One region of the Caloramator sp. genome, then DNA from elsewhere that is predicted to be linked to it. Evidence: a T-box and tRNA genes for the amino acid it is inferred to sense, from the RefSeq annotation. Region 1 holds a T-box; the other regions hold tRNA genes.

What was found. A T-box is a leader RNA that pairs with one kind of tRNA and senses whether it is charged. The one in region 1 lies ahead of serS (serine--tRNA ligase), so its partner is inferred to be a tRNA-Ser.
Region 2: it encodes a tRNA-Ser, which carries the amino acid that the T-box ahead of serS (serine--tRNA ligase) is inferred to sense. The anticodon was not compared.
Region 3: it encodes a tRNA-Ser, which carries the amino acid that the T-box ahead of serS (serine--tRNA ligase) is inferred to sense. The anticodon was not compared.

Annotation. Positions count from the first base shown of each region.
Region 1 is NZ_JAIHAO010000056.1:2,431-9,925, forward strand. Features, by position in the region: tRNA gene JG776_RS11550 (tRNA-Ser) at 23-113, opposite strand; gene serS (serine--tRNA ligase) at 354-1,637, opposite strand; T-box leader at 1,706-1,904, opposite strand; gene JG776_RS11560 (polysaccharide deacetylase family protein) at 1,955-2,863, opposite strand; gene JG776_RS11565 (hypothetical protein) at 2,925-3,110, shown strand; gene JG776_RS11570 (aminopeptidase) at 3,142-4,260, opposite strand; gene JG776_RS11575 (transcription repressor NadR) at 4,306-4,818, opposite strand; gene JG776_RS11580 (GerMN domain-containing protein) at 4,828-5,592, opposite strand; gene JG776_RS11585 (HAMP domain-containing sensor histidine kinase) at 5,604-7,019, opposite strand; gene JG776_RS11590 (response regulator transcription factor) at 6,997-7,495, opposite strand, start outside.
Region 2 is NZ_JAIHAO010000042.1:556-14,977, forward strand. Features, by position in the region: gene JG776_RS10530 (MFS transporter) at 1-987, opposite strand, end outside; gene JG776_RS10535 (metallophosphoesterase family protein) at 1,160-1,870, shown strand; gene JG776_RS10540 (metalloregulator ArsR/SmtB family transcription factor) at 1,952-2,245, shown strand; tRNA gene JG776_RS10545 (tRNA-Ser) at 2,354-2,447, shown strand; RNA gene ffs (signal recognition particle sRNA large type) at 2,451-2,715, shown strand; gene dnaX (DNA polymerase III subunit gamma/tau) at 2,797-4,401, shown strand; gene JG776_RS10560 (YbaB/EbfC family nucleoid-associated protein) at 4,491-4,829, shown strand; gene recR (recombination mediator RecR) at 4,842-5,435, shown strand; gene JG776_RS10570 (acetyltransferase) at 6,060-6,149, shown strand; gene JG776_RS10575 (hypothetical protein) at 6,205-6,501, shown strand; gene JG776_RS10580 (YeiH family protein) at 6,811-7,806, opposite strand; gene JG776_RS10585 (LysR family transcriptional regulator) at 7,955-8,836, shown strand; gene JG776_RS10590 (alpha amylase N-terminal ig-like domain-containing protein) at 9,147-11,039, opposite strand; gene JG776_RS10595 (DUF2508 family protein) at 11,360-11,629, shown strand; gene JG776_RS10600 (pro-sigmaK processing inhibitor BofA family protein) at 11,671-11,943, shown strand; gene JG776_RS10605 (2-oxoacid:acceptor oxidoreductase family protein) at 12,212-12,790, shown strand; gene JG776_RS10610 (4Fe-4S binding protein) at 12,783-13,088, shown strand; gene porA (pyruvate ferredoxin oxidoreductase) at 13,108-14,286, shown strand; gene JG776_RS10620 (thiamine pyrophosphate-dependent enzyme) at 14,298-14,422, shown strand, end outside.
Region 3 is NZ_JAIHAO010000054.1:1,342-11,586, forward strand. Features, by position in the region: gene JG776_RS11430 (ADP-ribosylglycohydrolase family protein) at 1-29, shown strand, start outside; gene JG776_RS11435 (hypothetical protein) at 119-493, shown strand; gene JG776_RS11440 (YtxH domain-containing protein) at 1,104-1,460, shown strand; gene JG776_RS11445 (DUF948 domain-containing protein) at 1,464-1,844, shown strand; gene JG776_RS11450 (hypothetical protein) at 1,853-2,254, opposite strand; gene tadA (tRNA adenosine(34) deaminase TadA) at 2,380-2,826, shown strand; gene fetB (iron export ABC transporter permease subunit FetB) at 3,124-3,912, opposite strand; gene JG776_RS11465 (ABC transporter ATP-binding protein) at 3,918-4,535, opposite strand; gene JG776_RS11470 (PadR family transcriptional regulator) at 4,540-4,848, opposite strand; tRNA gene JG776_RS11475 (tRNA-Ser) at 4,983-5,072, shown strand; partial or broken gene JG776_RS11480 (S8 family serine peptidase) at 5,312-10,245, shown strand, end outside.

The DNA of each region.
Region 1 (7,495 bases):
TGCCTACTTGATAGTTTTTATATGGCGGAGAGGGTGGGATTCGAACCCACGGTAGAGTCACCCCTACGCCGGTTTTCAAGACCGGTGCCTTAAACCAGCTCGACCACCTCTCCGTATCGGACATTTATTATTATATCAGCGACTTACTTTGTTGTCAACATCTTTTTAATTTTATTTTTAGGTGACATTTCCAAATAATATTGACACATCTTTTTAATTTTATTTTTTTGTTTTTGTCTTAATTGCCCATCAACAATATTTATTATATAATCACCTTTCATTTTATGCAATGATAAATATATAGCATAAATGTATAGGAGTAGCCCTTTTAGTTGCTACTCCTATTTTTATAATTACTTTGTTATTCTTTCTATTCCACCCATATATGGTCTTAAAACTTCTGGTATGATTACTGAGCCATCTTCTTGTTGATAGTTTTCAAGTATTGCTGCAACAGTTCTTCCTACTGCAACACCTGAACCATTTAGTGTATGCACAAATCTTGGCTTATCTTTTGCATCCTTCTTGAATCTTATATTTGCACGTCTTGCTTGGAAATCTTCAAAGTTTGAACAGCTTGAAATTTCAACATATCTTCCGTAACTTGGCATCCAAACTTCTATATCATATTTCTTTGCTGCCGTAAATCCTAAGTCACCTGAACAAATTAGAACAACTCTATATGGTAATCCAAGAAGTTGTAATACTTCCTCTGCATCACGAGTTAGTTTTTCTAACTCTTCATAAGAATTGTCTGGATCTGCAAATTTAACAAGCTCTACTTTATTAAATTGATGTTGTCTTATTAATCCTCTTGTGTCACGTCCTGCTGAACCAGCTTCTGAACGGAAGCAAGCAGAATATGCAACGTGCTTTATTGGTAATTTGCTTCCATCTAATATTTCATCCATATACATATTAGTTACAGGAACCTCTGCTGTTGGAATTAGGAAGTAGTCATCATTTGTCACCTTAAATGCATCCTCTTCAAACTTTGGAAGTTGTCCTGTTCCTGTCATACTCTTTCTGTTTACCATAAATGGAGGGAATATTTCTGTATATCCGTGTTTATCTATATGTGTATCTAAGAAGAAGTTTATTACTGCTCTTTCAAGTCTTGCACCAAGTCCCTTATAGAAGGTAAATCTTGCTCCTGTTACCTTCCCTGCTCTTTCAAAATCTAATATATCAAGCTCTGTTCCTATATCCCAATGAGCCTTTGCTTCAAAATCAAATTGTCTTACATCTCCCCATTTTCTAATTTCAACGTTGTCTGCATCAGTTTCTCCCTTTGGAACATCCTTATGTGGAACATTTGGTATTCTTAGAAGTAGATAGTTTATTTCTTCTTCTACCTTACTAAGTTCTGCGTCATATTCCTTAATTTTATCTGATAGTTCCTTCATTTCCTTTAATAGTTCATCTGCATTTTGGCCTGCCTTTTTAAGCTTTGCTATTTCTTGTGAATCTGTGTTTCTCTTATTCTTTAAAACTTCAACTTCAGATAGAATGCTTCTTCTTCTTTCATCAAGCTCAACAACCTTGTCAATCATTTCAAGGTCAAAGGCCTCACCCCTAATCTTCATTGCTTCTTTTATAGCCTCGTGTTCAACTCTTATTCTTTTTAGATCTAACATTTTAAATCCTCCTTTTCTATATTAATCTACTTAAATTTTTTTACAAAAATAAAGACCCTTCATCCCTATAAAGGGACGAAAGGTCATACCTTCCGCGTTGCCACCCTAATTGGCTAAAAGCCCACCTTAAAACCTTTAACGGAGGTTACCGTTTTGCTCATCGCAAACCCTCAGGGATGGATTCAATAAGATAAAGTACTGACTCGCACCAACCGTCAGCTCTCTTAAACTTTAAACTTATTTACTATTTCCCGTCATCAGTTTATTTTAATATATATTATAACACCATTTCAAAAAATTACAACATCAATTTATTATTACCATAGTAAGAGAAGCATTTCAAATTTGTGAAGTTTATTAAACCTGGGCATTAATATTCTTCTTACTGCCATTATATTTACATTCCCCATATTTATACCATAGTTGTAACTTGCAAAGGCTATTTGAAAACCTGACTTTTTAACTATATGTTGAATAGATTTATTTAAATCTCCTCCTCCATAGGGATAGCAAAAAGAAAGAGGCTTTACTCCTAAATTTTTTTCTATATCTTCAAAGCTCAATTCAATTTCCTTCTCTACTGTATCTAAATCCACCTTAGATAGATTAATATGATTTCTTGTGTGTCCTCCAAAGGCTATACCATTTAAATACATTTCCTTTACCATATCCCAAGTTAAATATTCATCTTCTCCCATTTTACCCGTTGCTAAAAATATTGTTGCAGTAAAACCGTATTTTTTTAGTATTGGATAGGCATTTTCGTAGTTGTCTCTCCATCCATCATCAAAGGTTATTAATATGGGTTTTTTAGGTAATTTAATTTTAATACCGCTATAATAATCAAGTAGTTCCTTTTCTGTAATTGTTTGATATCCTCTCTTTTTTAAATATTTCATCTGTTTTTCAAACTGTTTTACCGATACTGTTGGAACCTTTGCATCATAAACCTCATCATTAACCCTATGGTAGGTTAAAACCGGTATTGGTTTTTTAGGATTTTTATAGGTAAACCCAGTTAAAAAGGTCATAAAAAACAAGAGTGCAAAGGCGGTACAAAATACTTTACTCTTTTTTATTCTCATATTTAACTTATATCTTAATCCCCTAACCCCTAACAAAAGTAAATATACAAATATTGTTAGTTTTAATATATTAAAACATACAAACCCCAAAGAAGACATTATAGCAAGAAATATAATACACATAAACATATCTAATTTCATTTTCATCCCCCCTGTTTAAAAAAATTAAACTTGGCAATAATTATAATGGGGAGGGGTTAAGATGAGTGAAATAGATATTTTAAGTCAAATAGCAGATTTAAAGGAAGTAGATTATAAAAATACTCTAATGGTTGTTGGGTTAATTGAGCTTCTTATTGAAAAGGGCTTAATAAATAAATCCCAACTTATAAAAAAGATAAAAACGTTAGATAAAATAGCAGATATTGAGACAGATGATATTATATAATATGACCCATGCATCAGCATGGGTCATATTTTTATATAATAAATTTTCCATCCTTATAAATTAGTTCTCCATCTGCATATATCTCTCCACCATCTCTCATATCACAGAGCATATCCCAATGAATTGCAGATGAATTTTTAGAACCTGCCTCTGGAAATCCTCTACCTATTGCAAGATGAACAGTTCCACCAATCTTTTCGTCAAACAGCATATTCTTTGTAAATTTCTTTATTCCATAGTTTGTTCCAACAGCAACTTCTCCTAAGAATTTTGCTCCTTCATCTGTATCTAAAAGTTCAAGTAGTAGTTCTTCTCCCTTTGCTGCTGTTGCTTCAACAACTTTACCCTTTTCAAATTTAAGTCTTATATCTTCAATTTCACGACCTGCGTATATTCCTGGGAATGAAAATCTTATATATCCCTCAACACTGTCTTCTATTGGGCTTGTAAAGACTTCTCCATCTGGGAAGTTTTCATTACCACAACAGTTTATCCATTTTCTTCCTTCAACACTCATCCTTATATCAGTATCCTTTGATACTATTCTTATTTCCTTTTTAGTATCAAGTATTCTACATATTCTTTCTTGTTGTTCTCTTACTTCCTGCCACTTTTCAATAGGATTTTCTAAGTCTATGTAGCCTGCACCATAAACAAAATCTTCATATTCCTCAAGTGACATACTTGCTTCCTGTGCATCTGCTTGAGTTGGAAATTGTGTTCCGCACCATTTTAATTCTTTACTTGCCATTCTTCTTTCAAATATATCAATTAGCTGTCTTCTTCCTCTTGATCTTAACTTCATCTTTGATGCATCTATATTTGTTAACATTCTTGTATTTTTCTCGCCCCATATAGTTAATATCGCATCAACTGTTTCAAAGGCTGTTTTTGCTGACTCTGGTATGTACATTATCTGCTCATCATTTCCGTGTTTTAACATAATCTCTGTTAACTCTTCGATTCCTAAATCGACTTGAGGATAAACACCCATTTTTACAGCTTCTCTATATACTTCCTTTATTAAAGGTATAGTTGCTTGCCCACCCTGTATTAAAAGTTTGTCTCCTGCCTTTAAATTCAATGAATACTTTAAAAGAACCTGTGCTAATTTTGTTACTCTATTATCCACTTTTCCCCCACCTTTCATATTAATCAATAAAATTTTAACATAATTTTAGTTTATTTGTAAATATTATTCAATTAGAAATCCTTTTTCCTTTAGAGCCTTTGTTATTCTTTCCATATCTTTTTCACTATCTGCTTCTATCGTATGAATGTGAACACCCTCTGTTAAGTTAGATAAAGGTTTTGCTTTGCTCTCCCTAAGCCTATTAATGAACATTTCTACATCATATATAGACCTTAGCATTAGTTTTCCTGTTATTTCACCATATATTTTGTGTTCTATGGTCACATCTAAAACCCTTCCACCTAATGAGACTATAGTCCTAAGCTCATCTTCTATTTGATTTTCATTGTGTTTTACAGCTATAATTTTCTTAATAAATTGATTGTTGTTAACCATTAAAACATAACCCTGTGGTGTTGCTATTATATCGTGTCCTTCTGCTCTTAAAAGAGCTATATCCTGTACAATAACTTGTCTACTTACGTTGTATAGTTTAGAGAGCTCTCCTCCCTTTAAAGGTGAGGAGGCTTTTTTTAAATGGCTAAGTATTGCTTCTCTTCTTTCTTCTCCTCTCATATTCTCCTCCTACAAATTAGTTTGTGAGGTTAACCAATCAACCAACCATACTCCATCAATATTTACACATTTAAATTGTAAATTTACATCTCCCTCAGGTGTAAAAAATGTAACCTTTACTTTGGCTATGTTACCTTCTATATTATATTCACCAACTCTAAACTCTTGATTTGTAAAACCTAAACTGTATACCTCCATCATCTCTTTGTAATAGTCATCATAGCTTTTCCTAAAATTATTTGTTGCCTCATCTGACATCAAAAGATATGCAGAAAAAAAATCGCCTTCTTTTTCAAAATCCATCTGCTTTTTTAAAACCTGTGAAGGATTTAAGTTCTTATCTCTTTTTAAGACACTTCTATTTCTGTTATAGGTATATTCTCCTTTGTTTGTTCGAATAACTACCTTTTCCACCATTGGAACTTCTGTTATGGTATTTACTATTGAATACAGTGCTAAGTTGCTATCCTTATACATATCTCCAATTTCACGGTTTAATCTAATATATACTATTCCGGATTCCTTTTTTATTGATTTAAGTTTTATGTTATTATCTATAAACCCTCCCTTTTTTAGGTGGTCTATTATATAACTTGCACAAGTCTCCTCAAGGGAACCCTTAAACTTTGTCACAACCTCCACAGGTCTTAAATAATTGTCCTCACCTATTTCATATACAACTATTCTAACATCGTATGTTTGTACTTCCCTTTGCCTGCATCCATAGATAAAAAATGAGAGTGTGAAAAGAAGGAATATAAAATATTTTTTCATATAAAACACTCCTATCCCTTAAATTCATAAGGAATTGATATTATAAATTCTGTTCCTTCCCCCACCCTACTTTTTACTTCTATCGTTCCATTATGCTTTTTAATAATTTCATTAACAATTGAAAGCCCAAGTCCACTTCCACCAGTTTTTCTATCCCTTGTTTTATCTACTCTATAAAATCTTTCGAATATCTTAGGTATGTCCTCCTCTGGTATTCCAACTCCGTGATCCTTTATATGTATTATTGCTCCTCTGCTGTCCTTTTCAACCCAAAAGTCAACTCTACCATATTCAAAGGAATATTTTACCGCATTTTCTACTACATTATACAATGCCCTAAATATATTATCTCTATTTGCCTCAATTTCTACACTCTGACCATCATAAAATATTTCTACATTTTTAGTTTTTGCAATATACCCTACCCTTTTTACAACTTGAAGACATACGTCGTTTAAGTCAAACTTTTCAACCTTAACTCCAAAACTTCCTTCCAATTTAGTAAGTTCCAAGAGATTATTTACTATATTACTTAATCTATCTATCTCAGAATGTATATCCTGAAGAAACTCCATTGCCATATCTTTATTTGCCAATTCACTTGATATCAAAGATTCCACAAGCACATTTATGCTGGCAAGAGGGGATTTAAGTTCGTGAGATGCATCCGCAACGAATTGTCTACGCTCACTATCTATTGTAGTTATTTTCTCATTCATTTCATTAAAGGCCATACATAGCCTTGCAATCTCATCGTTTTCAATAACTTCAACCCTCTGTTTTAAATTTCCTTCTGCCATATTCTCTATTGCATCAATAACGCTATATATTGGTTTTGTAGCATAGGTGGATATAAAATAACCTATTAATGTAACTATAGCAAGTATAAATAGAGAAATTGTAAACAATCTCTTTTCTATAACTATAATCTTATTGTATATATCATCTATAGGGGTTAAAAACCAAACTACTCCCTTTACTTTATCTCCAATCAATATTGGAGTTGCAACACTTAAATAGCTATTCTTTAAAAAACCCCTTAATTTAGATGTTTTTACACCTGAAAAGGCCCTTTTAACCTCTCTATTTTGATAATATTTACCAATAAGCTCATTTTTAGAATCTGCCTTTACGATGTATTTATCATCTATCACTAATATCCTTGAATTTGATTGATTAGATATAGTTTCTACTGCAATGTCAAAAAGAGGCGTTTTATTCAAATCCGCCTCATAAGCCAAATCAGCAATTGTTCTCTGATATAGATATATATTGCCTTTTCTTTCAGTAATATACTCCTTTCTGATTGCTAAGAAAACAAATATATTTACTAAAAGTAAACCTACTGTTAGTATTGCTACATAGGATAATGATAATTTTAGTTTAACAGAATTTTTAATTAAATCATCCTTTATAATAGTAACCAACTCCCCACTTAGTTAATACATATTGTGGGTTACTAGGATCCTTTTCTATCTTTTCTCTCAATCGTCTTATATGTACATCAACTGTTCTTGAGTCTCCATAGTAATCATAACCCCAAATAATTTCAAGTAAAGTATCTCTGCTATATATTTTCCCTGGATTTGTAACAAGTAAGAATAAAATATCAAATTCCTTTGAAGTTAAGTCAACTGGTTTACCTGCTATATTAACTTTTCTTGAAGGAACGTCAATCATTATATCTCCAGATTTTATTATATCTCCTTTATTTGCTACTATGTCATAGGTCCTTCTAAGTAAAGCCTTTATTCTTGCACGTAGCTCTAATATATTAAATGGCTTTGTTAGATAATCGTCTGCTCCGTATTCAAATCCAAGAACCTTATCTTCATCTTCGCCCTTTGCTGTTAGCATTATTACTGGAACTGAGGATCTCTCCCTTATTTTCTTAAGCAATGTT
Region 2 (14,422 bases), on a different contig from region 1:
ATCGGCAATGGCAGCCTTTAGTATAGTTTCGTGAATGCTCATTACAATACCCCAAAGCATAACAGATACTATCGCAAAGTACATATTTTTAGAAAAACCTAAAATCACAAGGGCTACTGAAAGGATAGGCACAAACATAAGTGCTTTAAAGCCTTTTTTATCGTAGTATTTTCCGATGATAAGAGCAAACAATCCATCAAGTGCCATTGCAACGGCATAAAGTGTAGGTATTACCCCCTCTAATATTATCTTTTTATTTAAGAAATGATAAGAAAGTATAGGGAAATTAACAAAACCAACTATACTAAAGAATATGAATAGGGAGTAGTTTATAAATTTTTCAGTATATAAAGCCTTATTGTTTTTAATGTCAATCTTCTTTTCAGTTTTTATATCTTCCTCAAGTTCCTTTGGATTAGGAACTCTAATTCTTGCAAATATTACAAAGGCAATAGTTAAAAGTGCAGGGATTAGCATAAATTTAAATCCTGCTTTATATGTTCCTGTAAGTGTTAAGGCAAAAGTAAATACAAGAGGGCCAATTAGTGCTCCAAGCTGGTCAACTGCCTCTAATATACCAAATCCAAAACCAGTTCCTACGTGCTTTGTTGCGTGGGATAGCATTGAACTTTTCCCAGGGCTTCTAATTGCTTTACCAAGTCTTTCACATAGTACAAATATTGCGGCAACCTTCCAAGTATTAGAAAAACCTAAAAGTGGAACTGATAGTAAAAGGGTATAGCCAAGAATAGTAATAGGCCAATCCATTCCTGTCTTGTCAACAAAGTATCCTGAAATCAATCTAAAGGTATAACCTAAAAATTCACCAAGTCCTGTAATAAATCCTATAATAGTTGCGGTGGCACCCAATGATGCAAGATATGTACCATATACGCTTCTTGCACCTTCATAGGTAACATCACCTAAGGCACTTATAATACCAAATAGAATAATAAATTCTACAGCTATTTTTTTCTTGTCCTTCAATTTTATCTCCCCCCTTTAATATGATAGAAATATTATAATATTTTATACTTATTAGTACAATAGTTTATGGAAATAATATATGTTATCTAAGAAATTTTTAACACTAAATTAACTTTACAGGCAACATATTTATACATTATTATATAATTAAATAATATTAAGAGGTGATAATATGAGAATAGCAGTTATATCTGACATTCACAGCAACATATATGCTCTTGAGAAGGTTTTAGAGGATATAGAAAGAAGAGATGTTGATTTGACAGTATGTTTAGGAGATCTTGTAGGTTATGGGACTCATCCAAACGAAGTAATTGAACTTATCAGAAAGAAAAATATATTAACTATTATGGGTAACTACGATGATGCAGTTGGATTTGAGAGAATGGTTTGTGGATGTGATTATCCAAACCCTAAGGATGCTGAAAACGCAGGAATATCACTTGGTTGGACAGTAGAAAACACAACTGAGGAAAATAAGAGATTTTTAAGAGCACTTCCAAAGGAGGCTGTTTTAACTTTTGGTGAAAGAACATTTATATTTGTTCATGGAAGTCCAAGAAAGATAAATGAATATCTAAAGGAAAATTCAAAGGAAGCAGAAGAGGTTATGGGAGAAATAAGCCACGATATTTTAGTTTGTGGACATACACATGTGCCATATTTTAAAAGATACTACAACAAAATGTTGATAAATTCAGGTAGTGTAGGCAAACCTAAAAATGGAAGACCAGATGCAAATTATATAATTATAGATGCAGATGATGAGCTTAAGGTTGAAATAATGTATGTACCATACGACTATGAAAGGGCTGCACAGGATATGGAGGAGGTAGGAATGCCAGAGAGCTTCATAAATAATATAAGAACTGGAAGGGCATAAATGCCCTTTTTTACTTATGTCTTGCATATATTTGTTTAGAGAATTATAATATTATTAACTACAGAATAAGGGGTGTTAAAGGTGACACAGGAGGAAATGATTGTTAAAATATTTAAGGCATTAGGACATCCAATAAGATATAAAATAGTAAAGTTTTTGATAGATGGGCCAGAATGTGTATGTAAGCTTAATGAAAATATAGAGTTTAGCCAATCAAATCTTTCACAACATTTAAGAATATTAAAGGATGCTGGTGTGGTTAAGGGAGAGAAGGTTGGGCTTAATATTCACTATAGTTTAGCATCTGAAGAAATAAAGGAGTTATTTGAAGTTGCTGAAAAGGTTGTTGAATCAAAATTAAAGCATTTAAGATAAGTTAACAAAAGGTTCCTGTAACCTTTTGTTAACTTATTACAAATATTTCTGACAAATCTCACCTTGACATAACTTAATAAAATATATATAATGTAATAGTCAGCACATGGAGAGATGGCTGAGCTGGTCGAAGGCGCGCGACTGGAAATCGCGTATACGGATAAAACCCGTATCGGGGGTTCGAATCCCCCTCTCTCCGCCATGACCGTGCTAGACGGGGAGGTAGCGGTGCCCTGTAACCTGCAATCCGCTATAGCAGGGTTGAATTCCTTACCTAGGTGTAAGTATGTAGGGACTGACCTGGGTAAGTGGTGTTGAAGATTGGGTCCTGCGCAACGGAAATTCATGAACCCCGCCAGGTCCGGAAGGAAGCAACGGTAAGTGAACACTTTCGTGTGCCGCGGGTAAGCCTGATTGGAGCTTACTGCCCAGGTAACGCTTGTAGGCTTACATCGAAGTAAGGTGCACGGTCTTAAAAATAGCCTTAAGGGCTTTTTTTTATACTTTTTTAAATTACTATAATTGGTTATAATTATTTAAGGGGTGATATTATGTACAAAGCCCTTTATAGAGAGTTTAGACCACAAAACTTCAGCCAAGTTGTAGGGCAGGAACATATAGTAAGAACACTTAAAAATCAAATATTGCAAAATAAAATTCCTCACGCATATCTATTCTGCGGAACTCGTGGAACAGGAAAAACGTCAACGGCAAAAATATTATCGAAGGCTGTAAACTGTCTAAATTTAGTTGATGCAGAACCTTGTAATGAATGCGAGATGTGTAGGGAAATAAATGCAGGAACATTAATAGATGTTTTTGAGATAGACGCTGCATCAAACAACAGAGTTGAAAATGTAAGGGAACTTATTGAGGATGTAAAATATCCACCTCATAGAGCAAGATATAAGGTATATATAATAGATGAGGTACATATGCTTTCCCAAAGTGCCTTCAATGCACTTTTGAAGACTTTAGAAGAGCCACCTAAGCACGTTATTTTTATACTTGCAACAACGGACCCTCAAAAGGTACCCCCTACTATACTTTCAAGATGTCAAAGGTTTGACTTTAAGAGAATCACAACAAAGGATATGGTTTCAAGATTAAGAAGTGTCGTTCAGCAAGTAGGAGCACTTTGTGATGACGACACGCTTGAACTTATATCTCGTGTTTCAGATGGAGCAATGCGTGATGCACTTTCTATTTTAGATCAGGCAATTGCAATGTCTGATGGTAAAGTTGAATACCAAAGAGTTTCTGAAATGCTTGGGCTTACATCCAATGAACATATTTTTAATCTTGTTGATTTTATGATAGATAGAAATATAGAGGGTGCAATAAGGACAATTGACGAGGTTATATTAAGTGGTAAGGATGTAGTTCAGTTTATTAAAGATATGACAAGGCATTTTAGAAACCTGCTTCTTGCAAAGGTTAGTAAAAATCCTGAAGAAATACTTGATTTGAGTAAGGAAACTATAAACAGATTGGTTGAGCAGTCGAGGAAGCTAAGAAGTGAGGAAATAATGAGGGCAGTTAACCTATTTGTTGAGGCAGAAAACTCGACAAAGATTACAAATCAATGGAGAATACTTCTTGAGATGACTGTAATTAGATATTGTAAAAGAGAGTATGATATTTCCGTTGAAACTATTATGTCAAGGCTAAATACATTAGAGGAAAAGATAAGGGAAGGAAGCTTTATCGTACAAAGTAGAGAGCCAAAGATACAAACACAAAAATCAAAGCCTAATGTAGCTAAAAGGATAGAAGAGCAACCAATCAAAAAGGAAATGGCTTTATCAGAACTTCCTGTACTTGATGTATCTATAAATGAAGTTAGAGCAAGCTGGCACGATGTATTAAACTTACTTAAGGCAAATAAAAAGATGATAATATATGCATATCTTGAGCCTGGGGATGTTGTAGAAACAAAGGGCAATAAGATAGTTGTAGGATTTGATAAAAAGTATTCCTTTAGTAAAGATAACCTTGAAAAGGCAGAAAATAAAAAGGTAGTTGAAGAATATTTCTCAAAGGTTTTAAAGAAGGATGTTAAATTTGAATTTAGAATATTAGGAGACCCTATGGAGGATGAAATAGATAGGGTAAAGAGTGTTTTAGGTGAGGATTTAGTTGAAATAGTAGAGTAGTTTGTGATTGAATTTACAGAAACTAACTGGTACAATAAGAAGGTAAAATGAATATAATAAAATGATAGTGAATTAAGGGAGGTTTTTATATGTTTAAAGGTGGAATGCCCCCAATGGGTGGAAATATGAACAATCTACTAAAGCAGGCACAAAAACTTCAAAAGCAAATAGAAGAAATGAGAGCAAAGCTTGAACAAGAAACTGTTGAAGCAACTGTTGGTGGTGGAAAGGTTAAGGCAGTTGCAAATGGAAAGAAGGAAATAGTAGATATTGTTATTGATAGAGAAGTAGTTGATCCAGATGATGTTGAAATGCTTCAAGATCTTGTTTTAGCAGCAGTAAATGAAGCTTTAAAGAAGGCAGAAGAAATGATGGCAAATGAAATGGGTAAACTTACAGGTGGACTAAATATGCCTGGTCTTTTCTAAGGAGTGAGTTGATTGTTTTATCCTATAAAGGTTGCAAAATTAATTGAAGAACTTTCAAAGCTTCCGGGTGTTGGAACAAAGACAGCCCAGAGGCTTGCTTTTTATATTATAAATATGGATAAAAGAGATGTGGAATCTCTTGCTGATGCTATAATTGAAGCAAAGGAAACGATTAAATATTGTTCTGTTTGTGGTAATTTAACTGATACAGATCCTTGTGTAATTTGTTCAAATACTGCAAGGGATAGGAGTACGATTTGTGTTGTTCAGGAGCCTAAGGATGTTATTGCAATGGAGAGAACAAAGGAATACAAAGGTTTATATCACGTTCTTCACGGTGCAATTTCTCCAATGCTTGGTATTGGACCCGATGATATTAAAATAAAAGAGCTTTTATCAAGAATGAATGAAGAGGTAAAAGAGGTTATTATTGCAACAAACCCAAATGTTGAGGGAGAGGCTACAGCAATGTATATAGCAAGGCTTATAAAACCTCTTGGTATAAAGGTTTCAAGAATAGCCCACGGAATTCCAGTAGGCGGGGACATAGAATATGCAGATGAGGTAACGCTTCTAAAAGCCCTTGAAGGCAGAAGAGAAATATAAGTGCCACCAGAAATTGTGTATTCCTCAAAAAATTCCTTCAATTCCAATTAAACTCCTTCAAAAGAAAATAAAGTCGTTCAAAAAGGAAGAGTAAATTTAAGGCTCTTCCTTTTAGTATAATTTTAGGATTTCAGGAAAATAGGAGAATAGGGTGTTAGGGTATTGAGTTTTTTAGGGTTTAAGTTATATAGGATTATAGTTGATAAAGAGGATTGATTTAGAATTAGAAATGAGGGAAATAAAGGATTAATAAAATAGGGATTTGATAGAGAAAAAATAAGATTAAATATCAGAAAAAGATATACCCCCTATTTTACTAAAATCTTATTCCCCTATAAATCCTATAACCCTAAAAAACTAATCCCCTACCCCCTAAATTTTGAACAACTTTATTTTCCTTTTCGATATATTTATTTGGAAAATAAAGGATAAAAATTGGAAATTTTTTTAAAAATTTTGAAGGAGTTTTTTGCTGGTATTATATGGGAGGCAGATTTTTCAAGGGTTTTAAAGGGGTGGTTTTGAAGGAGTTTTTTTGACGATAACAAGTGAAATGTGACATTATCCAAAATTTACAATCATTTCGCTTGGGTGTATTTTTAATAAAAAATAAGGGGGAGTATTTTGGATTATCTAATAAGGCCAATAAGACTTGAAGATGCTGAGGATGTAAATGAAATAAGGAGAATGGATGGGGTTAGGGAAACGATATAAAAAGTGCTTATGTTTAAAAACTAATAATTAGTGGTTTCAAAATGGGAGGGGAAAAATGAAAAATTATATAAAAACATTAATCTATGCAGCATTATCATTTGGATTTTTTATGAGTATATTTTTCTCGCTTATGTTTTTGTCACCATTGAAAGGTATTATTCAAGGAGTATTGGCAGGAATTTCATTTGGGATACTTATTGGCATTTTTATGTTTTTCCAAAGCAAAAAATTTAAAAAGATTGGATTAGAGATAACAAATGGCAAAGAAATAATTTATGATGGACCTGCAAATCATTTTATCAAAAATGAAGCAGCTGGAGGATGGCTATTTTTAACTAAAGATGAACTGTGATATTTCAATCACATAAGTTTAATTTTAATCCGCATAAATTAATAATTCCATAAAAAGAAATAAAGGAATTAAAAATAATATCAGTTTCTATAATTAAAAAAGGATTAAAGGTTATAACTATAGATGGTGGAGAAGAAGTTTTTGTTGTTAATAATGTGAATGAGTGGATTAAGTTGATTAAGTAAATAAAAAACTGAATAGATATATATATTAAAAATTAGGTTTAGTATAAATAAAGAGAAAGGATTTTTTAACCTTTCTCTTTTTCTCTTTGTTTAATGTTGTTTGATATGGATTTTAAATTAATTATTATAAAGTTTGAACTATTATACTTGAGACTGCAACTGAAAACCAAACAATTAGGCCTAATAAGAGAGGTTTTATACCTGTTTGAAGTATTTTTTTAAAGTCTGTTGAAAGCCCAATTGCAGAAAGTGCCATAACAATCATAAATTTACCTATTGTGTTTATATATGAAATTATATCTTTTGGAAATAATCCAATTGTATTTAAAATAGAAGCTACTAAAAACCAAATTATAAACCAAGGAAATATTTTCTTAAAGCTATAATTTACCCCCAGATTTTGTTTTGATTCTTTTTTCTTTTGTATTGAAGTTATGATTGCAAAGATTAAGGAAATAGGGATAATCATTGTTGTTCTTGTTAGTTTAACAATTGTAGCATAGGCACCTGCAGCGTTGCTGTATATGTATCCTGCTGCTACAACAGATGATGTATCGTTTATTGCAGTTCCTGCCCAAAGTCCAAACGACTTATCATCAAATCCGAGAATATGACCAAGTGGAGGGAAAATAAGTACGGCTATTATATTAAATAAAAATATTGTAGATATTGAGTATGCAACTTCCATTTCATCAGCTTCAATTATTGGAGATATTGCAGCAATTGCAGAACCTCCACATATTGCAGTTCCAACGCCTATAAGTGATTTTAATTTATATGGTATATTAAGAAGCTTTCCAAAGACAAATGCAGTAATAAAGGCTACTGAAAGAGTAATGAAAGTAACAGATAATGATTCAATACCTGTTTCATAAATTTGTTTTATGTTTAAACTTGCACCAAGAACAATGATTGCCCATTGAAGAATTTTTTTAGAAGTAAATTTTATTCCTTCTTGAGAATCTTTTGGTTTTCCTATTGTATTATTTATAAGTATACCTAAAACTATCCCAAACACAGGCCCACCTATTACAGGGAATATTTTACCAAGTTTATAGGCTATAATAGATAAAATTAGAGATAGAAGAATTCCTTGATAATTTTTTCTAATCCATTCCATAATGTCATCTCCTTTTGCAAAAGTTTTAACAAATATAATATTAATGCCACATATCTGTATAAACAATAAATGATTTATTATAAAACTATAACAATATGTTATAATAATTATGTATTTTTATGCTAAATGTTTGGGGATGGTAGGTTTGATGGATGCAAAGTTGGTTTCGTTTATTGCCCTTGCAAAATTTAAAAATTATACAAATGCAGCTGAATATCTTAATTTATCTCAACCTGCTGTATCTAATCATATTAAGTTACTTGAGGAATATTATGGTACTAAACTTTTTAAGAAAGTAGGAAGAAATATAGAATTAACTGAAGAAGGTAAAATATTATTTAAATATGCACAGGATATAGACGTGTTATATAGAAAAGCATTGGATGAGATTAAAAATAAATCGGGAATACATAGAACATATAAAGTAGGGGCAAGTATGACAATTGGGGGTTATGTATTGCCCAAGATATTAGCAGAATATCAAAAGCAAAATCCCAATATTAGAATTTTACTTGAGGTGTATAATACAGAAGATATAGAAGATAAGTTGTTAAAGAGGAAATTAGATTTTGCTGTTGTTGAGGGGCCTTTTGATAAACAAAAATTTTGTTATAGCAAATTTAAAGATGATGAGCTGGTATTAGCTGTTTCTCCAGAACATTATTTTGCAAATAAAAAAGAGGTAGATATAAAAGATATTATAAAGGGCAATTTAATATTAAGAGAAAAGGGTTCTGGTACAAGAAAGATATTTGAACAAATTGTTTTAGGAGCAGGGTATGATATTAAAGATATAAATATCTATATGGAGATAGGTAATATCAATGCAATAATATCATTGGTTGAGGCTAACTTAGGTTATACAATAATATCGCGAGAGGCTATAAAAAAAGAGCTTAAGATTGGAACTTTAAAAGAGGTTCCAATTAAAGATATACGTATATATAGGGAGTTTAACTTTATATATTTAGATGAGGCTAAGGATAGTTTTATATATGATTTTATGGATTTTTGTATAAAAAATGTATAAGGAAGGCATAAAACCTTCCTTTACTCATCTTGTAGTAATGTTTTTATTATATTTACTGCTGTATCTTCATCTCCCATTTTAAACCATATATAGTATTTACACATTTTACATTGAGGTTGATTTTTGCCCTTGCAGGTGTTTTAAATTAATTCTATTGCCTCAAAGCATTTAGGTTTATCATTCATAAATATTACCCCCATAAACCTATATTTACATTAATGTTATCGTATTATTTTGCATAAACTATATCTTCTCTTCAGGATTTGTAATAATAAATTTGTGGGGCAATATTGTGTTTTGCAAAGGTATCTTAGGGCTTTAAAGTTATTTCATATAAATAGGCTTTATTGGCACTAACTTTTAAATTTACAATACCATCTTTACATATATAAGCATTTTTTTCATTAAATACTTCATTTATACTACTCTTATCAGTTATTCCAATGAGTCTTCCGTTTATAGGAATCTCTTTATCTGCATTTTCCATTGATACAACAGTTATAAATGCCTTTTCGTTATTAAATCTTGCAAAGGCAATAATTGAACCTTCTGCATAAAGAATTTTAAACCCGCCGTTTTTTAAGACATCTTCTTTGGTTCTAAGGTGAGCTAATTTTTTATATAGGTTGTAGTGATTTTTATTCCACTTGTCTTCTTCCCAAGGCATACAGTATCTACAGCCTTCACCATAACGCAGATCTCCTTCAATTCCAACCTCATCACCATAATAGATAGATGGAACTCCAGGGAAAGTAAATAACATAACAACAGCACAACGGTATGTTTCAAAATCTATATGTGGCATTATATGAAGTCTATGTACATCGTGGCTGTCTAATAGGTTAAACTGATTCATCTTAACTTGATATGGAAGTTGTGCAAGATGCTGACTAAGTTGCTTTGCAAGTTTTACAGCGTCTTTGTGCTTGCTTTTTAAAGGTATATGGGTTCTTGTTAGATAAACATCTATATCACCAATAAAATCTCTAACAGGTCTTTGGAATCCATAATAATTCATAGCAGCATCCCATTTATCTCCCTGCAGATACTTTGAAGTATCTGCCCAATGTTCTGCCAATAGATACATATTTGATTTTGCTGCCTTTAAATGTTGTCTTAGTTCAATCCAAACTTCATTAGATACATCTATTTCATCTTTTCTTGCCATATTGTTTGCAACATCAAGTCTCCAACCATCTATATTGTATGGAGGTTTTAACCAAGTTTGAAGAACAGAATGAGGCTTTCTATATATAATGTCTCTTAATTTCTGAGAACGGTAGTCTAAACTTGGGAGAGTGTCTACCCCCATCCACCTAAAATAGTCTCCATTTTCATCAAAATAATAGTATTCTCTTTCTTCAGCGTTTTTATCATTATATGCACCAGTTGATTTATCAAAAAATCCTTCTTTATTAAACCATCTATGCCCTGAACCAGTATGATTTACAGATATATCAAGTATAATTTTCATATCGTTTTTATGAAGTTCATCAACTAATTCCTTTAGTGCCTCATTTCCACCAAAGTGCGGGTCGACTTGAAAATAATCTATACAGTCGTATTTATGGTGAGAAGGTGCCCAAAATATTGGATTAATGTAAACTGCATTGACACCCAACTCCTTTAAATAAGGAATTTTTTGTTTTATTCCTTCTAAATCGCCACCATAAAAATCTAAACAGTGTCCTTCGCTATATTCTACAGGTTTTTTGCCCCAAGGTTGTTTTGAAGTAGGATGCCCATCTAAAAAATATTCTTCATCTTGTACATCATTATCTGGATTTCCGTTATAAAAACGGTCAGGGAATATTTGATAAAAAACACAATCTCTTACCCATTCAAGGTTTTCATAATCTGCAATTATCTTAAAATCATAGTGTTCGTTTGGGTCGTAGTTTGTAACCTCAAGCTGATTATAATAATACACATCATCATCAGTTGCAATCATAAAACGATAATTAATTGTTTTTTCACTTATTTTTAAATCTGTGCTGTAGTAGGCAAATATATCATCTTCGTTTTCTCTTTTCATTTCTATCATATGATGTTCTCCATTTGGGAGGTATCTTAAAAATATAGCTTTAATAGGTGCATCTTTGAAAACCCTAAGTTTAACTTTAATTGTTTCGCCTAATCTTGGATTAGGATTGCTTAAAAAATTCTTTGAGCCATCAGAATAGATGCCTTGTTTCCAATCCATCTTTTTCTCTCCTTTTTATTATACTTAAACGTTTAAGAAAATTATAGCATAAAATCATATTATATATAAAGTAAAAGTATAACAACACAATACTAAATTCTATATTATTGTTCGTATAATGAACAATAAAAAAGTATATTACAAAATGATGGCGTATAGGGAATAATAAGATATGGAGTAGTAAGTTTTTAAGGCTGTAGATGTTTTTAGTACAATATTATGCTTATACTACATAAAAATAATTTTATACCTTAGTTTTTTGTATAAACTCTCCTTAACTTGTCAATAATGTAGATGTAAAATACGGAGGAGGGGTTAAAATGGATGGACATGTTTCAACCATCGATTTATTAGAAAAAGCAATAAGGGTTATAAGTTCTCCAAAGGTTCAAGAAAATAAGGAATTGTTGGAGGTAAAAAGTGAAATAGAAAGGGTTATTTCAGAAATAAAAAGTGCACAGGAAACCTTTATGTATTCAACTGACCCAGATATGATAGATTATGCAATATATAAAGAAAAGGCCGAATTTGCAAGATTAAGTTATCTATTCAAAGTGGCAAAAAGAATTAATAATATAGTTAACTATTAAGGCATATAAATATAACAAACAAACTTCATAGGAGGAGTTATATGCCTTTACAAGTTGATGTTAATGTAATCGTATATGTATTAATTATATTTCTATTATTTTTATTTGTTATGGCATTGAAGGAAAAATCATTAATAGTTATTAAATTTATTTTAAAAACAGCAATAGGTGGCATTATAATTTTTGCAGCAAATATAATAGGACAAAAATTTAACATAACAATTCCTCTTAATATATTTACAGCTTTTTGTGCTGGAGTGCTTGGAATACCTGGTATAGGTCTTATAGTTCTTTTAGAATGGGCTATCTTTTAATTAAAGGACAAGGTTGACTTGTTCTTTTATTTTGCCATCAAAACGTTAATAAATTAACAAATTTTTAGATAAGTCGAATTTTTTAGGTAAGTTTATTGACAGGATTTTTTTAGTCTGTTACAATTTTAATTGACAGGCTGTTGTATTGAAAACCCTTGTATTATAAGGCATTTATGTGCTGTTATAGTACAAGGAGTACAAATTATGCTATAACAGGCTTGTTCAGAATTTTCTGTTATATAAAAGAGTGTGAAGGGAGGATAATTTAATGTCAAAGCTAGTTGAAATTCGTTGGCATGGTCGTGGTGGCCAAGGGGCAAAGACAGCTTCACTATTACTTGCAGAAGTAGCTTTTAATACTGGAAAGTATATTCAAGGTTTCCCAGAATACGGCCCAGAAAGAATGGGTGCACCAATAACTGCATACAACAGAATAAGTGATGAGCCAATATCAATACATAGTAACATTTATGAACCAGATTATGTAGTTGTTGTTGATGAAACACTAATTAAGTCTGTACCAGTTACAGCAGGACTTAAGAAGGATGGTGCAGTGATTGTTAATACTGCAAAGTCACCAGAAGAAATTAAGAAGGAATTAAACTACGATGGTAGAGTATACACAATAGATGCAAGAAAGATTTCAGAAGAAACTCTTGGAGCATATTTCCCAAATACTCCAATGCTTGCTGCTGTTGTTAAGATAACAGGAGTAATTCCAGTTGAAACTTTCTTAAATGACATTGAAGCTTCATTTAAGCATAAGTTTGCTAATAAACCTCACGTTGTTCCAAAGAATATGGAAGCTGTTAAGAGAGCACTTGAGGAGGTGAAGGGAAATGAATAAAGAAAGAAAGGTTAACATAACAAATGAAACAACTTGGAGAGAAACTACACCAGGTGGAGTAATTTTAGATGCAGGTAATGCAGAAGATTTCAAGACTGGTGACTGGAGAGCAATGAGACCAGTTTGGTATGAAGATAAATGTAAGCACTGTCTACTTTGCTGGGTTGTTTGTCCAGACAACTCAATAAAGGTTGAAAATGGTAAGCTTGTAGGATTCGATTTTGACCACTGTAAGGGATGCGGAGTTTGTACAAAACAATGTAAGTTCGGTGCCCTTGACTTTGTACCAGAAGAATAATGAGGGGAGGAATTAGGCAATGGCAAAGAGAGTATCATTAAGTGGTAATGAAGCAGTTGCATTTGGTATGAAACAAATTAATCCAGATGTTGTTGCTGCTTTCCCTATAACACCATCTACAGAAGTTCCACAATATTTCTCACAATTTGTGGCAAATGGTGAGGTTACAACTGAGTTTGTACCAGTTGAATCAGAACATAGTGCAATGTCAGCATGTATAGGTGCTGCGGCTGCAGGTGGTAGAGTTATTACAGCTACTGCATCAGCAGGTCTTGCACTTATGTGGGAAGTATTATATGTTGCAGCATCAATGAGAACACCAATGGTTCTTGCAGTCACAAATAGAGCACTTTCAGGACCAATTAACATACATAACGACCACTCAGACTCAATGGGTGCAAGAGATTCAGGTTGGATACAACTTTATGGTGAAAATGCTCAAGAAGCATACGACAATCTAATGCAAGCAGTAAGAATAGGAGAACATCCTGATGTACAACTTCCAGTTATGGTTTGTTATGACGGATTTATAACAAGCCACGCTGTTGAAAATCTTGAAATGCTTGATGATGCAGATGTTAAGGCATTTGTTGGAGAAGAAAGAAAGGCTCCATTTGCATTAATAGGTCAAGATCCTGTATCAATGGGACCACTTGATTTACCAAATCACTATTTTGAACATAAGAGACAACAAGCAGAAGCAATGAAGAATGCTAAGAAGGTAATTCTTGAAGTTGCTGCTGAATATGAAAAATTAACAGGAAGAAAGTATGGTTTCTTTGAAGAATACAAGATGGAAGATGCAGAAGCTGCTTTAGTTCTAATTAACTCATCAGCAGGTACTGCAAAGACAGTTGTAGATGCTCTAAGAGCTCAAGGTAAGAAGGTTGGTTTAATAAAGGTTAGAGTATTTAGACCATTCCCAGCTGAAGAAATAGCTGAAGCTCTAAAGAATGTTAAGGCTGTTGCAATAATGGATAAGGTTGACGGTTTCAATGCAGCAGGCGGCCCATTATTCAATGAAGTAGTAAGTGCTATGTACGGAAGAGCAGATGGAAAGATAGTACAAAACTACATCTATGGTCTTGGTGGAAGAGACGTTACAACATATAACTTTGAAGAAGTTTTCAGCAACCTATTTAATGCTATTGAAACTGGCAAGTATGAAGTTTATAACTACATTGGTGTAAGAGAATAGGAGGTGCCATCATGCCAAATTTAAAGGAACTTTCAGCAAAGAAGGTTAGATTAACTGGTGGACATAGAATGTGTGCAGGTTGCGGTGCCCCAATGGTAGTAAATTGGATACTTAAGGCACTTAAGGATGATGAAAA
Region 3 (10,245 bases), on a different contig from region 1:
TAAATAAGATGATTGATAAAGTTAAATAAATGAATCAATATTTTTATATTGTTTTAGTAATAATTAGATTTTAACGTATGTTAATAATTATTAAATATGGAAGTGTAGGTGTATTTAAATGACAAAGAAAAAAGAAAATGTTAATAATAAAAAATCAATGAAAAAGTCAAATGACGATATAGATAATAAAATAGAGCTTATAAGAGATTTTATTTTGAAAAAAAATATAACCCAATTTGATCTTATTGATGTAGTTGAAGATCTATTTTTAACATCATATTATTCTATAATAGAAACAGCCGAAGGAGAGGCTTTAGCTGATAAAAAGGTAGATTTGATTTATGATTTAGCTGTTGATGTAGCTGCTGCAATATATGAAACTGCTATTGATAGAATACCAAAAATTAATGAATATGAGCTTATAGTTACATCAGTAATTGCTACGGGCTTAATTACAAGGACAATAACAGAAAATAAAGAATATATAAAATAACAATAAAAAGGTTAAAAAAGTAATTAATAATTGTTATTAATGTATATACAATTTGTGAATAAATAACCTATTTGGCCCTTTATATATAAGGGGTTTTTTGAAATTTTTATAAAATTAGATTTGTCAAGTAATAGAGGTAGATAAATATTTTATACATTCCATGTATAAAACTTAATTTAGCAGCTAAAAAATGAATTTTTTAGGGATTGAAAAATGACCTATAGAGCTTAGATTTTTCAAAGACTAAAAAAGGGTGCTGTAGAAATGAATATGACCTGTTTATAGGGGCTTTTATGCCAATAAAAAGACGAGGTAATTATATGTTTGTTATTTTTAGAATATGTTTAGCATTATATTTAGCCAGAAGGGTTTATGAAAATACAGAAAGAGCATAAATTGTGTGAGGAAAGTTAAAGAGGACAGCAATTTTTGTAGCTTTTGTGGCGAACCTATTAAAAAAGTTGATAAAATGGAAGAAAATGAGTCTTATAATTTGTCTGAAACTGTTATAATGAAAGGGCTTTATAATAGAGTAAAAAGTCCTTTATTTGTCGAAATAGTTTACTTTTTTATACTTTGTGGTATAATATGACAAAAGGAGGTTGATACTATGAAAAGGTTTGACATTGATTTAAGAGGAGAAAAGAGAGCAAAAAAGAGTTTAAGAAAAGGTCTTGCAGCGGGTGTAGCTATAGGTGCGGCACTTGGAGCAATCTCAGGTATATTATTTGCACCAAAGTCAGGTAAAGAAACAAGAGAGGATTTAAAGGAGGGTGCAAAGGAGGCTTTAGATAAGGCAAAGGAAGTTGCAGAAAACGTAAAGTCAAAGGTTGTTAAGACAAGTTGCTGCTGTGAAGGAGAAGAATGTTTAGAGGATTTTGACTGCTGCTGTGAAGATGATATGGGCTGCTGCTGTGGAGAAGGTGAAGATTGCTGCAATGATGAAGAGGAAAAAGAGGGAGAATAATATATGGGTAGTTTAACTTTAACTATAACTTTAAGTGATATACTTGCAGTAGTTGGTATAGTTGCAGTAATTTTTATTACATATTATATAGTTACTACTTTAAAGAAGTTAGGCTTAATGGCAGACAAGATTAACAGCATATTAGATACAAATAAAAACAATATAGATAACACATTAAATACCCTACCTAAGCTTGTTGATAATGTGAATAAAATTGCAGCAAGTATAGAATCAAAGGGTGATGAGGTAGGAGATATTGTATCAAGTGTAAATGAGGTTGCAGCGACTGTGGATGATATAGTATCAGCAGTTTCTGATGTTGTTGATGTGTTTTCACAGTTCAGGAGCCTTTTTTCTAAAAAGAAGTTTAAAATAAAGCGATAAGCATAGGCTTATCGCTTTATTTTGTAGAGAGTGTCAAACTTTATTTGATTTGGATATTTGCTAATAAATTCATTGAAGTTAATTGTTAATTCTTCAAATTTAGATAAAAAGGATTCAAAGTCTTTATTTTCTTCAAGTAGAGGTTCAACATCATCCTTTTCGCTATCTATAATTATAAAATCAAAGTCGCCTTCAATATTTTTAAGTACGTCCTTTACATTGTCAATTAATCTATGGGGACTTACTGCAATATCGCAGGCACAGTGACCATTACTTATATGATATAAATTTTTATCCTTAATTTCAACTAAATAAGATAAATTTTGTACATAAAGGCTGCTCTGTTCGTTTCTTTCTATAACCTTTTCATTGATAGTATTTTTTGTTTCGGCAAAAATAAAATAACACATAAAATCACCCCTTTTGTTTTATTAATTATATATTACCAGAAAATAATTATTAAAGTAAAGTAATTGGCGTTATAATTGTATTTATTTTATTATAAACATAATTTATAATATCTTTGGGTGATGTTATGGAGTATTTTATGAATGAGGCTATTAAGGAAGCAAAAAAATGCCTATATTTAGATGAGGTGCCGGTTGGTGCTGTGATTGTTAAGGATGGAAAAATAATAGGAAGAGGACATAATTTAAGGGAAACTTTAAAAGATGCAACAGCCCACGCTGAGATAATTGCAATAAAGGAAGCCTGTAAAGCATTAGGTGGATGGAGGCTTATTGACTGTGAAATATATGTAACTTTAGAGCCCTGTGTTATGTGTGCTGGGGCACTTGTAAATAGCAGAATAAAAAGGCTGGTTTTTGGAGCCTATGATAAAAGGTTTGGTGCCTGTGGAACCCTTTATAATATTGCATGTGATGAGAGATTAAATCATAGGATAGAGGTTATAGGGGGAGTGCTTTCTAAGGAATGTGCAGACCTTTTAAGCAATTTTTTTAAAAAAAAGAGACGATTATAGTACTTCTTTCAGATTGTTGACAAACCTAATTGTTAGCTAAAGTATGAAAAAGCCCCATGAAAGGATTTTAATAGGCTCTTTCATGAACTTTAGCAATTCTTGATTTTCGACTTTAAAAAAGTCCGTAATTTGGCACAGGATGTGCCGAGCCGAGCGGCCATCAGGACGATGGCATAGCGAGGGTAGGACTTTTTTAAACAAAGAAAAGCTTAGAATTGCTTAGTGAAATGAACGAATGCCCAAGAAATCCTTAATGGGCTAATCAATATATAACTTTTTCAATAGCTTGAGAGAGAATTATAGTTCCTCTCTTTTAATTTGCATTCTATTATTAAAGAAGGTTTTATATCCTAACAATAGGAATATGATTACACTTATTGATACACTACCTAAAATACCAAGCATAATAGCAATTTGATATTCTATTGCAACTAAGGGCGAAGAACCTGATAGTATTTGTCCTGTCATCATACCAGGTAAGAATACTATTCCCATTCCAACCATAGAGTTTATAGTAGGTAGTATTGCAGAATCGAAGGCATTATCTAATATTGGTTTGCAGGCATCCTTAGGAGATGCACCGAGCATTAGTGAACATTCAATTACATCAATTTGATTTTTAAATCCATCAATTAATTTGTTTATTCCAAGGCTTATTCCTGTCATAGAATTGCCTATTATCATACCAGCAAGAGGAATAAAGTATTGAGGATTATACCAAGGTTTAATGTTTATGACTATTAAAATGAAATAAAATAGTGTAAATAATGTTCCAACTATCATAGAAAAAATAACTACTTTTTTAAGTTCATAAGAAAGTTTAGTTTTAGAACGTTTTATTATGTTTTGTATTGCAAAAATCTCCATAATTGATATTACAAGGAGGGTTATAAAAGGATTTGGATTTTTAAATATATATGTTAGAATATATCCTGTTAAAATTAGTTGTAGAGTCATTCGAGTAGTAGATATTATTATTTCCTTTTCTCTATTTAAGCCTCTCCTTTTAACTATTAAAAGAAGAATTAGTATAAACAGATAGGCAGACAATACCTGCATTATTGATAATTTTACAGCTCCATTCAAATAAATCATCTCCTTTTATTTATTTCAATTATATGGTCTGAGTATTTTTTTGCTATTTCGTTAGAGTGGGTTACCATAATAAGAGTCTTATTATTTTTCTTTACATATTCTACTACATAATTAATGACTAAATCCTCTGTATTTTCATCAAGGGCAGATGTTGGCTCATCTAAAAGTATAACTTCAGGGTTCATTATAAGTACCCTAATTAAGCAAACCCTTTGTTTTTCTCCGCCAGATAAATTTTCAGCAGGTTCATTTAGGTTTTTATTTACATTAAATTTTTCTAAAAGATTTTCTATCTCTTTAATATCATAGATTTCAGACTTAGAAAATTTTTTGCCTATTAAAATATTATCCAATATACTTCCCTTATATATAATGGGAGTTTGTGGAAGCATAACTACTCTTCTTCTTAAATCAATTGGGTTGTACTGGTTTAGTTCTTTTCCGTTATAATAGATTTCTCCTTCATCAGGGCTTATTATGTTATTTAGCATTTTAAGTAGAGTTGTTTTACCACTACCGCTTTCCCCTACTATGCTTGTGACGGCGTTTTTATTTATATTAAGGTGGTCAATATAGAGTATATTTTTGTATTTGAGATTTTTTATTTCAAACATAGTTTTATCCTCCTATTTCATTAATAAGTTCTAAAGCCTTTTCTTTTGCTTTTATAAGCACATCTTCACCCTCTTTAGTAATAGAGTAGTATTTTCTGATTTTTCCGTTTACGTTTTGTTCCTCTACAGATAGAAGTCCCTCTTTACAGAGGGTGTGAAGAATAGGGTATAATGTTCCAGGGCTTATATCATATCCGTGGTGTTTAAGTTCCTCTATCATCCAAGAACCATAAAAGGGTTTCTTTTTTGCGTGGTGAAGTATGTGTATTTCGATAAAGCCAAGGAAAAGTTTGCGTAATATTTTGCTATCCATTAATAAACACTCCTATCTAAATTCGTTATCGAAAATCGATAATAAAATTATATCATTATTGAAAAAACAATACAAGTTAACTAAATATAAAATGTTGACATTAAAAAATAATACATATATCATATTACTTAGATGGAGAGATGGCAGAGTGGTCTAATGCACACGACTCGAAATCGTGCGTACGGGCAACCGTACCGTGGGTTCAAATCCCACTCTCTCCGCCAAAATTTAATATTTATTAAAATTATTTTTTAAATATGTAAATAATAGGACGACAAAATTGTCGTTCTATTATTTTTTTTGTAGATGTTAAATCAATGTAATACATAATTGGTATAATTTGCGAACGATTATATATACTCATCGCTTTAAAAATATAGTATAAATACAATAAAGGAAAAAATGAAAAAGGAGGGATGAATTATTTTTATTCAATTAAAAAAATAAATAAAGGGGGATCGATATGAAGATGAAGAAATTTATTAGCTTCACGCTGTCTGTTGCTCTTTTGTTTTCAAGTTTAATGCCTATGACGAAGGCAGCTGAAAACAGACGTGCAAATCAAGAAAATTTGGTACAAAAGTTCAAACTGCAAAAGTATCTTAAAAACTTTAAGGAAGTTGATGCAAGAAGAGCATTAATCCAAAAGTTTGGTAACGTATCAATAGTTGATGACAATTTTGACAATATGAAACCAGAACCAAAAGAAGATGACAATGTAAGGATAATAGTTGAATTTGACAATCCAACTGCATTGGATTTGGCAAATTCAAAGAATGTAAGTTTAAAAAATAATAAACAGTTGATTGATGATGTAAAGGTTAATCAGACAAAACTTATATATCAAATTAGTAAGTTTGGTAAAGTTAGACATACTTATCAAAGCGTTTTAAATGGTGTTAGTTTAACTGTTAAGTATAGAGACATAGATGCAATTAGAAAGATTAAGGGAGTAAAAAAGGTAACAGTTGTTAACAAATATTATCTTGATATGTCAACAGCTGTTAATATTACAAACTCACCAACTGTTTGGAATGAACTTGGATTTAAGGGTGAGGGTACTGTTGCTTCAATAGTTGATACAGGAATAGATTATACACACAAGGATATGAAGCTAACAGATCCATCAAAGGCAAAGCTAAATAAAAACTCAATAACAGAAGGACCAGGTAAGTTCTTTACAGATAAGGTTCCATACGGATATAACTATGCAGATATGAATACAGACATAATTGACAAATCAGGTAGTATGCATGGAATGCATGTTGCTGGTATAGTTGCTGCAAATGGTGAAATTAAAGGTGTAGCACCAGAGGCTCAAGTTCTTGCATTAAAGGTTTTCTCAAATGATCCAGCAAATGCTGGTGCCTTTACTGATGATATTGCAGCAGCAATTGATGATTCTGTAAAACACGGTGCAGATGTAATAAATATGAGTTTAGGTTCATCAGCAGGATTTGTAATGCCTGATGACCCAGAGCAAAGAGCAATAAAAAATGCAACAGATGCAGGGGTTGTGGTTGTTGTTTCAGCAGGTAATTCATATTACTCAACATATCCATATGTATCATATGCACAAGACCCAGATACATCTATAGTAGGTTCACCTGGTTTATTCCCAGATACTATACAAGTTGCATCATCAGAGAATACACATTTAAGACTTCCAGCTTTAACATATGTATTAGGTAATGAAACAGGTGATATGGGTTATACTATATCAGAAATTGATCCAGTTGGAGTATTAAAGGGAGAATATGAACTTGTTTATTGTAACTTAGGATTGCCTCAAGATTTTGAAGGAAAAGATTTAACAGGAAAGATTGCTTTAATAAAAAGAGGGGCTATAACTTTTGTAGAAAAGAAGCTAAATGCACAAGCAGCAGGTGCGGTTGGTGTAATTGTATTTAACAGAGATGGAGATAATTCATATATTAATATGGCGACAGACCCATCAGTTAAAATTCCTGCTGTTTTTATAAACAATGCAGATGGAGTAAAGCTATTAAACAACATAGAAAATGGTGTTAAGGTTAAATTCCAAGGAAAGCAGGCAGTTGCTCCAAATTCAAACGCTGATAAAATGTCAGATTTTTCATCTTGGGGACCAACACCAGATTTGAATTTTAAACCAGATTTAACAGCACCAGGAGGACAAATCTATTCAACTGTAAATGCAAATAAGTATGAGACAATGAGTGGTACATCAATGGCAGCACCTCATACATCAGGAGCTGTTGCACTTGTTGTTCAATACCTAAAATCAAAGAATATGGGATTAACTCCAAGGGAATTTGTTGAACTTGCAAAGAGATTATTAACAAATACTGCAGAGCCAATGATAGATAAAGCGGTAGGATTACCATATCTAACAAGAAAACAGGGTGCAGGATTAATTAAGGTAGATAAAGCAATAAGGACAAATGTTACAGTAAGTACTGAAGGTGGAAGAGCTGTTGCAGCACTTAAGGAAGTATCAAATCAGACAACATTTAAGTTAAAATTAACTAACTTTGGTCAAGAAACTTATACATTCAACTTAGTAGATAAATATGGTGTCTTAACTACTTATCAAAGAAATGGTTTATTATATCCAAATGCTATGAAACTTACAGGTGCATCAATTTCATTTAGTGAAAATGAAGTTACAGTTGCACCAAATGAAACAAAAGAGGTAACAGTAACTTTAAATGTACCTGAAAGTGCACCAAGTAATATATTTGTTGAAGGTTTTATTAGTTTAATAGAAAAGGATAGCAAAAATCCAGAATTAGTAATGCCATATATGGGATTCTATGGAGAATGGGATAAAGTAAGAATTTTTGATGCACCAATGTGGGATGAAAATTCATATTATGCCCAAACAACATTAGTAGACTCAATTGGATTCTATTTAGGAGTTGACGGATATAATGAAGAATATGGTATGCCAATTATAAATCCAAAATATATTGCAATTTCACCAAATGGAGACTCTATGTTTGATGGAGTAATGCCTCTTGTTTCTTTCTTAAGAAATGCAAAGGAATTTAAGATTGAGGTATTAGACTCCAATAAGAATGTTTTAAGAACTATTTCTTATGATAAGAACATTAGGAAAAATAGAGTAAGTGAAGAATTCCCAGCTAAGTACAATTTTGATTGGGTATGGGATGGAATGCTCTATGATGAGGAAAAGGATGAATACTTTGTAGCACCTGAAGGACAGTACTTTATAAGACTTTTAGGAAAAGTTGATTTTGAAGGTGCAGAATGGACAGAACTTACAATGCCTGTAAAGGTTGACTTAACACAACCTGAAGTTGAAGTTTTATCAGGAGATAAACCAACAGGCTTAAATAAATATGACTTGGAGTTTGAAGGCAATGACAATTTAGGAATAATGTACTACTTAGTTGCTGTAAATGAAAATTATGACAATATAATAGAATTTAAACCAACAGATGAACTTAAATTATCTGTTGACCTTGAAAACGGATTAAATGTAATTGAAATAGTGGCAGTTGATTATGCAGGTAATTTCCAAATTAAGAGAGTAGAGGTGGATAATTCACTAATTAAATTCAATGTTGATAGAGTATATTATACAAATCAAAATGATGTATCAATTGAGTATACATTTGATGACTCTATTAGATATTTTGTAGATGACGTTAAGGTATTCTTTGATGGAGAAGAGGTAGAGGATAATAATAAGCTTGAATTTAAAGAATTAACTGAGGGAGAGCACAATTTAATAGTTAGAGCATATGCATATAATTCGCTTATAACAGAAGGCGAAGTAAAGATAGTAGTAGATACTACAATGCCAACAATAACTCCAGGATACAGTGGTTCAATGTTTGATAGTAGAGAAGTATGGCTTTCAGGTGAAGTAAGCGAAATGGTAAAGAGCCTAAAGATTAATGGGCAAGAAGTACCTGTAGAACCTTGGTATGTGTTTGATGGAGTATCAGATGAAGCAAGATTAGTTTATATGTATTTTACAGAAGTAAACTTTGAAAAGGATGGAGTAAATAGGATATATGTTGAGGTAGAAGATTTAGCAGGTAATAAGAATAGCTTTGCGTATAAGGTATTTGTTGATACAACTGCTCCAGTAATTGAATTTGAAGGAATCAATGATGGTAAAGTAAAGGTTTCTAAGGATGTAGACAAATACACTGTTAAACTAAATGTTTCTGATGAGGTATTTGGATATAGGCTTTATGTAAATGGAAATCAAATCGCCTATGAAGAGAGCGAAGTTGGAAATGGAGTATCAAAGTCATATACTTATGACGTTAAATTAAAGGATGGAGTAAATAAAGTTACATTTAGAGCAGTTGACCTATTTGGATTTGAAACAGTAAAGACTGTTGAAATAATTAAAGATAGCAATGCTCCTATGATTGAAATAACAAGTCCAGAAAGTAACGCAACATTTGAAACCAAGAAGGTTACTTTAAAGGGTAGAGTAACTGATAATGACAAGATTGAATGGGTTAAGGTTAATAATGAAGTTGTAACACTAAATGAAAATGGTGAATTTGAAAAGGAATTAACATTTAGTGAGTTTGGCCAATATGAAATTGTAGTTACAGCAAAGGATGAGGCAGGTAATGTATCAACTCAGATTGTTAATGTTAACCTTGTTAAACCTCATGTAGTTTCAATTGAATTAACAAAGGATAAAAATGCTGTAGAGAGAGGAGAAACTGCACAATTTAAGGCAGTTGCAAAATACTCTGACGGTAGTGAAGTAGATGTAACAGATACAGCAGTTTGGACAAGTACAGCTGGAACAATTGAAAAGGGATTATTCACAGCACCAAAGGATTTTTCAGGAAATGTAACAGTTAAAGTTTCGTTAGAAGGTGTTGAAGCTACTTCAAATATTGAAGTTAAGGTTCCAGTTGTAAAGAGTCTTGAATTAAAGGCAGATAATTATACTTTCTTATTTAATAATACAGCTAATTTAACAGTTACAGCAACTTATTCAGATGGAACAGTAAAGGACGTTACTTCAGAGGTTAATTATGTAGTCTCTGATCCAACTATGATTAGTTTAACAGGAAACAAGGTAAAGGGATTAAAGCACGGAGAAGTTAAAATATATGCAACATTAGATGGAGTAAATTCAAATGAAATAAAACTTAATGTAATTAAACCAGCAGAAGTTATCAAGAAGATAATCAATGTAATAGCAAGAAAACTTAATATAAGAAAGAGTGCGACTGTTAATAGCCAAAAACTTGGAACATTTAGTTATGGAGCAGAGGTTGAATACCTTGAAGTAGTAAATGGATGGTACAAGATTATATACAATGGTGATATAGCATACGTTTCAGCTAAATATGTAAAACCAACTACAAAGATTATATACAATAATGATGTAAAGGAAAAGAAGGTAACAAC